3 regions of the Paenibacillus allorhizosphaerae genome follow, and region 1 is predicted to be linked to each of the others. Evidence: riboswitches for the same ligand, from Rfam matches in the RefSeq annotation. Region 1 holds a riboswitch; each other region holds the start of a gene.
The links. A riboswitch is a leader RNA that binds a small molecule or an ion and turns the genes downstream of it on or off. The one in region 1 is predicted to bind S-adenosylmethionine.

Region 1 (4,227 bases):
CAGCCGGGTATGTCATCAGGGATTCCACGCCCCCCAAGCTTTCGGCGAACGCGATCAGCCGAATATGACGCAAAATCGGCTCGATGTAGCGCGCGTCTTTCATCTTGAAGGAGAAAATACCCGTATTGCCGGACGATTGCTTATTTTGCACCTCATGCCCCGGATGGCTCGGAAGCGCCGGGTAATATACTGCTTCGACGAGCGGATGCTCTTGAAGATAGGAGGCGATGACCGTTGCGTTATGCTGATGGCGCTCCATGCGCAGCGCCAGCGTCTTCATGCCGCGCATCAGCAGCCAGCTGTCCTGCGGGCCGAGCACCGCTCCGATCGAATTATGCAGGAACGCCATTTGCTCGGACAGCTCTTTGCCCTTGGTGACGATCAAGCCAGCGAGCACGTCGTTATGCCCGCCCAAATATTTGGTTGCGCTATGAATGACAATGTCGGCGCCAAGCTCGATCGGACGTTGGAAGAACGGCGTGAGCAGCGTATTGTCGACGATGGAGATCAAGCCTTTTTTGCGCGCCCAGCCGCAGACAAGCGCAAGATCCGTAATCATCATCAGCGGGTTGGTCGGCGTTTCGATCAAAATTCCTTTCGTGTTCGGCAGAACATTGGATTCAAGCGCATCCAGGTCGTTCGTGTCCACATACGTAGCGGTGACGCCGAAACGGGACATGATTTTCTCCAGAAGCCGGTACGTCCCTCCGTACAGATCGAGCGATACGATCAAATGATCCCCTTGGCTGAATAAAGCGAATATCGTTTGCAGCGCCGCCATCCCCGAGCTGCAGGCAAACCCTGCGTCGCCGGATTCGAGCTCCGCTATCGCGTCCTCCAGCACTTTGCGCGTCGGACTTTTCGTCCGAGCGTAATCGAAGCCCGTACTTTGCCCAAGCTTCGGATGACGGAACGCCGTCGCTTGATACACCGGAAAACTGATGGCTCCGGTAACCGGCTCTTCCTGGGAACCGATTTGTGCAAGTCGGCTCTCGATTTTCAAATCTTCGCTGCCGCTGTGGCTCATATTACATACTCTCCCTTGTGCAGATCATACGGCGTTTCTTGATATACATAGTAGTTCAACCAGTTGGAGAACAGCAGATTCGCATGGGCTCTCCACGTATTCAGCGGCGGTTTGGACGGGTCGTCGTTCGGGTAATAGTTTTTCGGAACGGCAACCTCGAGCCCTTTGTTGATGTCGCGGTCATATTCGTATTTAAGCGTACAGGCATCGTATTCGGAATGACCGGTAACGAAAATTTGCTTTCCGTCTTTCGTAGCGACGATGTATACGCCCGCTTCTTCCGATGCCGACAAAATTTCCAGCTCCGGATGGCGCTCGATATCTTCCCGCCGCACTTCGGTATGGCGCGATTGAGGCGCGAGGAACAGCTCGTCAAAGCCTCTCAGCAGCTTCACGTTCGGCTTGCTTACCGTGTGCGGGAAAACCCCGAACATTTTCTCTTCGAGACCGTACTTCGGCACGCCGAAATGATGATACAGACCTGCCTGAGCCGCCCAGCAAATGTGGAACGTGGAAGTAACATGCGTCTTGCTCCATTCCATAATCTGCTTCAGTTCATCCCAATAAGTGACGTCTTCGAAATCGTACAATTCGACCGGCGCCCCAGTGATGATCATACCGTCTAGACGCTCATATTTCACGTCGTCGAACGTTTTATAAAATTGCTCCAAATGCTCGGGAGACGTATTTTTGGAAGTGTGCGTTCTTGGATGCAGCAATATAAATTCGACTTGCAGCGGAGTGTTGCCGATCAGCCGCAGCAGTTGAGTTTCGGTTGTCTCCTTGGTCGGCATCAGGTTCAAAATCGCAATGCGAAGCGGTCGAATGTCCTGATGAAAAGCAACGCTTTCGTCCATAACGAAAATATTCTCGTTGATGAGCACTTCTTTTGCCGGCAGTTGGTCAGGAACTTTAATGGGCATCGGGTTCACTCCTTCTTGGCTGGATTCGTTCATCTCGCACTCTAAAATGCGGAAGGCGACAAAAAAAACCTGTTCCCGCACGTACGAGAAAGGCCTTTGTATGCATACATCGTCCTCTCTCATCTCCCAGAAGCCTGAAGCTTCCGCAAGAATTAGCACCGTGCATCGCCTTGCGCAGGTTAAGCGCAAAGTTCTGTCGGTTGCCGGGTGTCATCGGGCTAGTCCCTCGACCTGCTCTTGATAAGAGTGTGAAACCGAATCTATTTGGTTGTGTTTGGATATTACTAATGTAATCGAAAAAGGTTCCACCGTCAAGAAGAACGTTATGACAATCGCCTTCTATCGCGGGATGCTGCACCCATAGGAACCAAATCCCCCCGAATGCATATGCATATAGTAAGACAAAATGCAAACAGGGTCATCGAATCCGCTGATTTTGTCTTGAAAGCTTATTTTTGAAGGTTTATACTTAGACAAGTATTCCTGAAAAATGGCCGACAGCGGTGCAAACAGGGATCGTTGACGCTGCCGTGCGCAGTTCGACGCAATAAACGTGTAAAAAGGGGTGCAGCAATCGAATGGACGGAGACCCGAGGAGTATCTGCGTTCAACAACAACCGAATATTTCGAGCGGAACCCGGCGGCCGGACTCGTTCGATGCTTGCGCAAACGTCCTTCGATTTTGATACGCAGCATCGTTGAGATGCTTACTAAACGCCTGCACGAAAGCGCGGCCGGTTGGCCAAAGTTCCTCTCGATCACACGAAGGGGTGGAACCTATGAAGGCACGCTTAGTTCAGGACGGCGTTTTCACGCTTGTCGAAGACATTACCCAGACGATCGAACCGCCTCACCACGGTTTTTATTGGATTGACGCCGATGTTGAGGATTTGGAAATGTTACAGCCCTTATTTCATCTTCATGAGCTTGCCGTCGAAGACGTACTGACGGAAGAAGAGCAGCGTCCGAAGATCGAACTATACGATACACATTATTTTATTGTGATGAACAGCATCCGTTTCGATGACGAAGAAATTTTTCTGCGCGCACTCAATATTTTTCTGGGCAAGCATTATATCATTACCATCACTCGTCAAAAAATCAATGAAATCCGTGCGCTGAAACCCATTCTGTGGGAAGAGGAAGTTACGCAGCCGGATCAGTTTTTATACCACTTGATGGACCTGATCGTAGACAATTACATGAATGTCGGCGACCGGATCGAAGCGAAGATCGAGAAACTTGAGGAAGACATCCTCATGCATACGAAAAAATCGCATTTGAACGAAATTATCGGCCTCCGAAGCGAAATTTTGTGGTTGAAAAAAGTGCTCGTCCCGCAAAAGGAAGTCATCGGCACGCTGCACAAAAAAGAGCTCCGGCTGATCAGCGAGCCGCTGAAAAAATATTTCGGCGACATTTATGAGAATGCCGTAAAGATATCGGAAACGTTCGATACGTTCCGCGATTTGATGGCGAACTTGCGCGAAGCTTATCAATCGAGCATCGCCAGCCGCGCGAATGAGATTATGCGCGTGTTTACAGCGCTAACGACAATTTTCATGCCGCTGACGTTCATCACAGGCATTTACGGGATGAACTTCGATTACATCCCCGGTCTTCATTGGGATTTCGGCGGCGTCGCGGCGGTTGTCTTCATGGTGTTGGTCGGCGCCTCGATGTTTGTCTTATTCCGCAAAAAAGATTGGCTGTGAAGCCTGCTTCGCCGCTATAAAGATACGATGCGCCTGCCATGGCGACAAAAGGTTCTTGCCGTTGTTAATCTATCGGCAAGAACCTTTTCTGTTCCGTCGTTCGCTCAGCTCGCCTCCCCCGTCTTTAACCCGTTCACGCGGCGAAACTTCAGACGAAGCAGGCGAAGCCATTCATAAATCCGGTCAACCTCTTTCGCGCTGAACTCATTATCGCGGTAAACGGTTTGCAGTATCGGTTTCAAGTACCGGTCCCCTTGCTGCTCGAACGCTTGCCATGCGTGCTCTCTCTCCGTCTGCGGCACTTGTTCCAACACCTGTTCGATATACGCCTCCAGATCGTAGCCCTCGCGGTCCAGTTCTTCGATCCACAGCAGCAGGTCGCGGCGCTGCACTTTGATTTGCTCCTGCAGCGCATCAAGCCGCTCGCCCCGATGGATCGCCTCCAGCAGCGTGCGCTTCATCTCCTGCTTCTCCACCTCCGCCTTCCGCTTCCGCTCTTTCTCCTGCAGCAGCCAGCCGTGGAAGTCCTCGCGGTTGATTTCGCCTTCGACCCAAGTGAGCG
Region 2 (4,227 bases), on a different contig from region 1:
CGGCAGGCGCGCCACCGGCAGCATTCCCGGGAGCAGCAGCTTCTTTCTTGCCGCAAGCGGAAAGCGAAAAGGCTAGAACGATCGATAATGCGGTCATTGCGATTTTTTTCACGGTTGGTTCCTCCCTATCGTTGTAACATAATATTATTTATATATGAAAATCCTTACTTCCGCTGATATCTCCGGACGATCCGGTCGCCTAGCGATTGCAGGATTTGAACTAACACAAGCAAAATGAGTACGGTCACAATCGTAACGGTCATTTGGAAGCGTAAGTAGCCGTAGCGGATCGCTAAATCCCCGAGCCCTCCGCCGCCGATCGCTCCGGACATCGCCGTGTACGAAACCAGCGTGACCGCCGTAATCGTAATTCCCGCAATCAGTCCCGGACGCGCTTCAGGCAGCAGCACGCGCCATATGATTTGCCAATACGTCGCCCCCATCGATTGCGCAGCCTCAATGACGCCGCGGTCCACTTCGCGCAGCGACGTCTCCACCAGTCTGGCAAAGAAAGGCGCGGCCGCAATAACGAGCGGTGGAATCGTACCCGGAACGCCGATGGAGGTGCCGACCAGCAGCTTCGTGAACGGAATGACCAGGATCATTAAAATGATGAACGGTACGGACCGCAGCACGTTAACGATCACGGATAACACCGAATACACTACCGGCTGCTGCAGCAGCTGTCCGCGGGCCGTCACAAACAAGATTACCCCGAGCGGCAGCCCGATCAGCACGGTAAATAACGTGGACACCCCCAGCATCGTCAGCGTATCATAGCTGGCTTGTCCGATCTCCGCCCAATCCAGCTCCTTAAGCGCGGTCAGATCCATGTCGAATCACCTCCACATCGAGGCCGCGGCTACGCAGCCTTTCGATTGCTTGTTCCGTGTCCCTTTGCGCGCCGTGCAGCTCCAATACAAGCTGTCCGTACGGTGTATTTTTCAGCCGGGAGACAGTTCCTTGCAATATGACGAAAGGAACGTTCGTGTCCCGCATCGTCTCGTACAGCGCCGGTTCATACGTCTGCTCCCCGATAAATGTAATACGTATGAGTGTCTGCGGCTCGCCGGCTTCTTCCATAAGCGGCAGCCCTTTGTCCACCGCGCCCGACACCTGTTCAACGAATTCCCGGGTGGTCGGGTGCTGCGGCTTCAGGAAAACTTGCGATACCGGCCCCGTCTCCACAATCTTTCCGCCGTCGATGACGGCAACGCGGTCGCAAATCGAACGGATCACCTGCATCTCATGCGTAATCAGGACGATCGTAATGTTGAGCTCCCGGTTAATCCGCAAAAGCAAAGCAAGGATCGCGTTTGTCGTTTGCGGGTCCAAGGCGGAAGTCGCCTCGTCGCAGAGAAGAACCTTTGGATTCGTAGCGAGCGCTCTGGCAATGCCGACCCGTTGCTTTTGCCCACCAGACAGCTGGGCGGGATATTTGTTCTCATGGCCGTCAAGTCCGACAAGCCCGATCAGTTCCGCGACTCTTCGCTCCACCGTCTCTTTCGAACGTTTCGCCAGGCGAAGCGGAAAAGCGATATTATCAGCCACCGTCGCCGAGCTGAGCAAATTGAAATGCTGAAAAATCATGCCGATCGTACGCCGTTCCTCTTGCAGTTTGCGGCTCGCAAGCTCCGTCATATTGACGCCATCGATGAATACCCGCCCCGAGCTTGGGCGTTCGAGCAAATTGATGGTCCGGATCAGCGTGCTTTTCCCAGCACCCGAGTGGCCGATAATGCCGAACACTTCCCCTTTGTTCACGCTCAGGTTAATATCGTTCAGCGCCGTCACCTTGTGATTGCCGGACTGGTAGTCCTTAACGATATGCTGCAATTCGATCATTGTGCGACACCTCCTCCCGATAAGAAAAGCTTCTAATCGAAGCCTTTCGATGAAGATACATTCGTGTTTTAACGGAAGCTTTTCTTGAAAGATCAGAATTGTTCAGCTTCGCTGAAAACTTATAAATTCTGATCTTAAAAAACAATACCCCTGGACACAGAGGTCCAGGGGTTATATGCTAACTCTTGTCCCTCTCATCTCCCAGAACCAGGACGGTTCTGGAGGAATTGGCACCAGACTTCCACGGTGAGAAACGCTGCGGTTCCTACCGGTTGGAACGGTTGCCGGGCTTCATAGGGCCTTGTCCCTCCGCCTCTCTTAATAAGAAGTTTCCGTTATTCGATTATTCCATTGCTAACCACTGGTTAATTCGACACTCGGTTAGTGTATAAAATAATTTTCATTCCGTCAATACTTTTTAGGCGCAAACTCGCCGGTCAAAGCCTATGAAAATGATGGCATCGATCAATTTTCATCAAACCGGCAGTCCTTGAGCGGAATCATCTTCGTGCTGTGCTTGAGCTTGTACCACACCCACATCGCGAAAAACAACGGCAGCCCGATATAAGAGGACAGCAGCGCATACCAATCGACCGCCTCTCCGGACAATGCCGAAAAGCCTTGTCCGATCATTACAATGAGACAAAGGATTAAGGCAAAGATCGGCCCAAACGGAAACCAGCGGGCTCGAAACGGCAGCTCTTCGATCCTCCGCCCTTGCAGCACATACGCTTTGCGAAAGCGGTAGTGGCTGATCGCGATGCCGAGCCAGGCAAGAAAGCCGCACATCCCCGACAAATTCAGCAGCCATATATACACGACCCCGTCGCCGAAGAGCGAGGTAAAAAAGGCCAGCATGCCGATAGCCGCCGTAGCCACCAGCGAGGCAACCGGCACGCCGCGGCGGTTCAAGCCGGAGAGCCAGCGAGGCGCCTTGCCTTCCTTGGCGAGTACCCAAAGAATTCGCGTTGAAGCGTACATGCCGGAGCTGCCTGCCGACAAAACGGAGGTCAGGATAATCGCGTTCATAACCGAAGCGGCAAAGGCAAAGCCCGCATTTTCGAATACGATCGTAAACGGACTTACCGCTATGTTATCCACATCGGCATTGATCAGCACCGGATCGGTATACGAAATCAACAGACCGATAACGAGTATGGCCAATATATAAAACAGCAAAATACGCCAAAACACCTGACGAACCGCTTTCGGCACGTTGACTCGCGGGTTTTCGCTTTCTCCGGCCGTAATCCCGATCAGCTCGGTTCCCTGGAACGAGAAGCCCGCGGCCATAAAGACGCCCAGCATCGCCATGAATCCGCCGTGAAACGGCGCATCCCCTTCCGTGAAATGCTTGAATCCGACGGCTTGACCGCCGATAATGCCGACGATCATCATGAGGCCTACGACAATGAAAATGATGACGGTTGCCACTTTAATAAAGGCGAACCAATATTCCGATTCCCCGTATCCCCGTACCGATAAATAATTGATCAGGATCATAAGCGCCAAATAAAGAACGCACCAGAGCAGCGAAGGGCTGTCCGGAAACCAAAATTTCATGATCAGCCCTGCGGCCGACAGTTCGGCGGCGATCGTCACGGCCCAGTTGAACCAATAATTCCAGCCAAGCGCGAAACCGAGCGCAGGATCGACGAAACGCCCTGCATACGTGCTGAAAGAGCCGGCTACCGGCATATAAGCAGCCATCTCGCCAAGGCTTGTCATCAGAAAATAAACCATGATACCGATTGCGGCGTATGCTACGAGCGCTCCGCCGGGTCCGGCGGAATGAATCGCGCCTCCGCTCGCAAGGAACAAACCGGTGCCGATCGATCCTCCCAAGGAAATCATCATCATGTGTCGCGCTTTCAGCCCACGCTTTAGTTGCTGAGGCGACGCTGTTTCCATCTTGTTGTTCATCCAGATAATTCCTTTCTCTGCTAGAGAAAATAAAGAGGCCAACGAAAACGGCGGTTTCGGTGACCTATACTTACAAACCTATAATAGTTTACGGAAAAACAGAGTTCTAAGCAATGGATATAATTGTATGGCTAGGTCCCTCACGCATGTCTTCGGCGACTTTTTGCCGCTCCTACACGATTCAAATTTCGCCATCGCAATCTTGATAACTTTCGCATCGCTGGTTTGCTTCGTGCTTGCCCCCTCGATCATCCGCTTCACCGACCGAATCCGCTCCTCCGTCAATTGCCAATCCGTTTTACCTTGTCATTTTCTTTCATAACAACCGAATTTATTCATCGGCAATCCGTTCAATTCGAGCGATGCTTGTATTTCATCAGACAGCACTCCGCGAACTTTCCGCTGGCGAACGACGATGACGTAACTTTACGACGACGAATTCAAAGGGCAGCGCAAGCT
Region 3 (4,227 bases), on a different contig from region 1:
TGTCCATCTATTTGAAATCAAGGATGGAATACCGTTTCTCGTTTTTCATGGATATATTCATTCAATTTACGACCTACGGTTCGACGTACATGGGGATTTGGATCGTGCTTTCGAAATTCAAAAGCATTGGCGGGTGGAGTTTCTATGAAGTGTTGTTTCTCTACACGCTGAATTTGCTGTCCTACGGCATTTGCAGTTTGTTCGTCTGGTCGCCGATGCGCGCGCTCGAATGGATGGTTCAGCGCGGAGAGTTCGACGGCGTGCTTGTCAAGCCGATGAATCCGCTGGTCCACTTGATCTTCCGGCAATTCAACCAGCATTTCCTCGGGCATATTATTTTGTCGGCCATCGTATTCTCCATTTGCTTTCAGCATCTGCATATCGAATGGACCGTTCTGAATGTATGTTATTTCATCCTGACGATTGCCGGCGCGACGTTCATCCAGGCCGCCTTGCTGATTATTTCCGGGGCGATGAGTTTCTGGTTCGTCAAATCGAATTCGTTTACCGATACGATGATTTACGGTTTTCGCGGCTTCATGGACTATCCGATCTCGATTTATAGCAAGTGGATTCAAATCTTTTTGACGTTTGTGGTCCCGTACGGCTTCGTCAATTTTTATCCATCGCAATATTTTTTGGGTAAAGAAGGAGAAGGCTTGTTCCATTCGTGGTTCCGGTTCGGCACCCCGATCATCGGCATCGTGCTGCTTGTATTGTCGCTGTTTATATGGCACAAAGGCGTTAACCGGTACCAGAGTACTGGATCATAGAATCATGCGCAAAAAAACAGGCGCTTCCGTTAATACAGTGCAATCGTCCGGCATGTTCGACGAGAGCATCGATGCGTGGGGCGCTTTTTGATTTTCAGGCAAGCCCGCTCTCTCATGGTACCGCTGGATTAGCTCCGCCTCGTCCGTTCCGCCCAGTTATGGGAGCATGCGATTCATATTCGAGCAATTGCACCTCGCATTTCTGCTACGATACGACCGTCCACCCGAAAGGCACGCCAGCTCCCGGCTTGTTCCATTCCAGCCTGGCGTTGACTAGCGGCCGTCCGGCCAAAACCATCCCAATAAACGCATTGTAATATTCGGGAACAAGCTTGTTCTCCCGAATGGTTGTCAGATCGACCCATTCCGGGATATGCTTCTCCGGCTCTTTTGTTACGAGATCGCCGAGTACTTGATTCGTATAAAACAGCATCGTCACGGCACATGTATTGTTCGCGTAATTAATGTAAGAAATAACGCCTTTCATGACCGGCTGTTCGACGATCAAGCCGGTTTCCTCGTACATTTCCCGAATGCAAGCCTCCTCCAACGTTTCGTTCAGCTCCAGCCCTCCTCCAGGCGGCGTTAATTGATTGAAGTTGAAATAGCTTGGAATGAGCTTTTTCATTAGAACCACCCCGTTGTCCCGCACCGCTATGCAGGCGACCCTTGTTCTTATTGTCACGGCTCGTCTCCCCTGTTCTTGTTTATGTACAAATTGAAAAACCCCCGTATCATCAAAAAATGACAGGGGGCTGCAGCATAAATCGCCGTATTCTTCCCTCTCATCTTCCAGGCATGCGCCTTGCAGGAATTTGCACCGTTCTTGCTGAGCAAGCCGGTTGCCGCGGTTTCATAGGGCCAGTCCCTCCACCGAACTCTGGATAAGAGATTTTCAATTGTGACAATAGATTAACATACTTTTCCAAAACTTCAACTGAAATTTAATGTCCGGCCGATACGCCCTTCTTATTCTTCGGGACGAACGGAATGCGGTTATAAATGGCGATAATCGCACGAGAAACCGGCTCAAATACCGGGCTCAGCTTGTACACTGCGATGCTGACCACCAAGGAAACAACGATGCTTCCAAGCACGTCGAACGGATAATGGTTACCGACATAGATCCGCGAAAATCCGGTCAAAATCGCCAGCGCCAGCATAAACGAACCGATTCTGCGGTTAAGCAGCAATACGGCGAGCGAAAGCGAGAAGGCGCCGGTCGTATGATCGCTCGGGAAAGATGCGTCGGCGGCATGATCCACCAGAAGTTTCACCGTGTGTGCGACAAACGGCCGCGGTTCGAAATAAATTTGGCCGATAATGAAGTTGATCAGCAATCCCAGCGCGCCGGTAATTGCGGCGAACACAACGGTTCTTTTGGAACGCTCGCTTCCCAGGAACCACATAAGCAGCAGGATAAGTGCGTACATGTACAGCGCTTTTTTCGTAATAAAAATCATGATTGCGTCCAACAATGGACTTTGACCCGCTAAATCATTAATGGATTGGAATAATTCGTAGTTCATCGACCTGTATGACCTCATTTCTATGATATCGAGCACCAACCCATTTTAACATAATCTTTACAATCTTTTCACCTGATGAAATGATTTCGTCGGAAAAAGTCTGAAAGCGCGATTTTTCAACCAAAAGCTGTAGTAATTTGCTGAATCTCCGATGTTAATGTTGTTGTCCGTGAAACAATGCGGCGGAAAACCCCGCTGCCGTCATTCGTTCTTCTCCCGACGGAGATCCGCAATTCGCTCGCGCACCTGTCGTATTTCCTTCATAAGCTCTTGCCGCTCCTTCGGCTGCTCCGGTTCTTGGCTGCCGATGAGTCGAGCGAGACGCAGTTCGAGCTGCCCCAGCTCGTTTTCTTTACGAAGCGCCTCTGCCGTGAACGGTTTGCTCCGATCTTTGGACATGTACTCGTCATACGTTCCGGGAAATGCCTGCGGCGGATGACACCCATCCATGATCACGAGCCGATTCGCCGTTTTACGAACTAAGTAGCGGTCATGCGAAACGAGCAGAAGTGTACCGGGATAATGATGGAGCGCATCTTCCACCCGCTCGCGCGTATCGATATCCAGATAGTTGGTCGGTTCGTCCAGCACAAGCATGTTCGCTCGACCGAACAGCAGCTTCAGGAATGCGACCCGGCATTTCTCCCCCATGCTCAAATGTCCGATTTTCTTGAATACATCGTCGCGCGAAAACAAGAAGCATCCGAGTATGGTCCGTGCCTGCGATTGCGTCATGTCCGGCAGCTTGAGCAAGCTGTTCAGTATCGTTTCCTCCATCTCCAGGTTGCCGAGCTCCTGTGCAAAATAGCCGACGGACAATTGCGGATTCGTCCGCACGTGCCCGGATGCCGGAGACAGCTGACCGGTGACCAGCTTCAGCAGCGTCGACTTGCCTGCACCGTTCGGGCCGATCACCGCGATGCGGTCGCCCCGGTTCACCGTCAGGCTGAACTGCGAGAAGATCGAACGCCCTTCCTCATAAGCAAAGCTTGCGTCTTCCACGCGCAGCAACACGGCTGCGCCGACCGCTTCGCTGTCCAGTTGCATATTCAGTTGCGCCGTTTCGCGCGGCTTGTTCACTTCGTTTAGCTCCAGCCGCTCCAAGGCCGCCTCTTTGGCATGCATCCGGGAAACGTTCTTCTTCGCCTTCGAGCGGTAAAAATCGTTCTGTCCCGCCGCCTTGTGCGATTGCTGAAACCATTGCGCATACTTGCGAATGCTTTCCAGCAGCTTCTCGCGTTCCTGCTGCTGTTTCCTGTACAACGCTTCCTGCGTGCGAAGCTCCAGCTCTTTTTGCGCACGGTAATCGGTATACCCGCCTTCATAGCGCCGGCAGCCGTGCGGCTCCAGCTCGATGATCGCAGTCGCCGTCCGGTCGATGAACGTCCGGTCGTGGGAAACGTACAATACGGTGCCGGGATACGTCCGGACCCACTGCTCCAGCCAATCGAGCGTCTCCGCGTCCAGATGATTCGTCGGTTCGTCGAGCACGATCAATTTCGGTTCGCGCACCATCATGGCGGCCAGCTGCGCTCTTGTCTTTTGCCCGCCGCTTAACCGGTCGAACGACTGGCCCCATACCGACGGCTCCAGCTTCAACTGCTGCAAGCATTTCTCCACCTTCACTTCCCAACCGTAGCCGTCGAGCTGCAAATATTGCGCGTAGGCATCGTTATACTGCGTCATCACCGTTTCCAAATCGCCTTCGGATGCCGCGAGCGGATCGGCGCCGCTATCCGGCGCGCTTTCGGTTTCGACCCGGTCATTCATTCTGACACCGGCCGGTTCGGGTTGCTTGCAATCGTCGTTTTCTCCTCCGGTTTGCCCTCCGCCTGCATCCGCCGTCTCCTTCATCCGTCTTTCCAGCTGCGCAAGCGTATGCTTCAGCCTGAATAGTGCCGGGGACCCGGATTGTACAAATTCGA

Region 2: it holds a riboswitch for S-adenosylmethionine, as region 1 does, so the genes downstream of both, ACFQI7_RS06445 (methionine ABC transporter ATP-binding protein) here and metA (homoserine O-acetyltransferase MetA) in region 1, are expected to answer to the same signal.
Region 3: it holds a riboswitch for S-adenosylmethionine, as region 1 does, so the genes downstream of both, ACFQI7_RS06870 (NUDIX domain-containing protein) here and metA (homoserine O-acetyltransferase MetA) in region 1, are expected to answer to the same signal.

Annotation. Positions count from the first base shown of each region.
Region 1 is NZ_JBHSRV010000004.1:380,157-384,383, forward strand. Features, by position in the region: gene ACFQI7_RS18080 (PLP-dependent transferase) at 1-1,027, opposite strand, end outside; gene metA (homoserine O-acetyltransferase MetA) at 1,024-1,950, opposite strand; SAM riboswitch class I at 2,067-2,197, opposite strand; gene corA (magnesium/cobalt transporter CorA) at 2,730-3,665, shown strand; gene ACFQI7_RS18095 (HRDC domain-containing protein) at 3,770-4,227, opposite strand, start outside.
Region 2 is NZ_JBHSRV010000001.1:1,451,328-1,455,554, forward strand. Features, by position in the region: gene ACFQI7_RS06435 (MetQ/NlpA family ABC transporter substrate-binding protein) at 1-112, opposite strand, end outside; gene ACFQI7_RS06440 (methionine ABC transporter permease) at 165-833, opposite strand; gene ACFQI7_RS06445 (methionine ABC transporter ATP-binding protein) at 814-1,845, opposite strand; SAM riboswitch class I at 2,037-2,173, opposite strand; gene ACFQI7_RS06450 (amino acid permease) at 2,311-3,768, opposite strand.
Region 3 is NZ_JBHSRV010000001.1:1,560,981-1,565,207, forward strand. Features, by position in the region: gene ACFQI7_RS06865 (ABC transporter permease) at 1-773, shown strand, start outside; gene ACFQI7_RS06870 (NUDIX domain-containing protein) at 979-1,458, opposite strand; SAM riboswitch class I at 1,556-1,664, opposite strand; gene ACFQI7_RS06875 (undecaprenyl-diphosphatase) at 1,718-2,302, opposite strand; gene abc-f (ribosomal protection-like ABC-F family protein) at 2,504-4,227, opposite strand, start outside.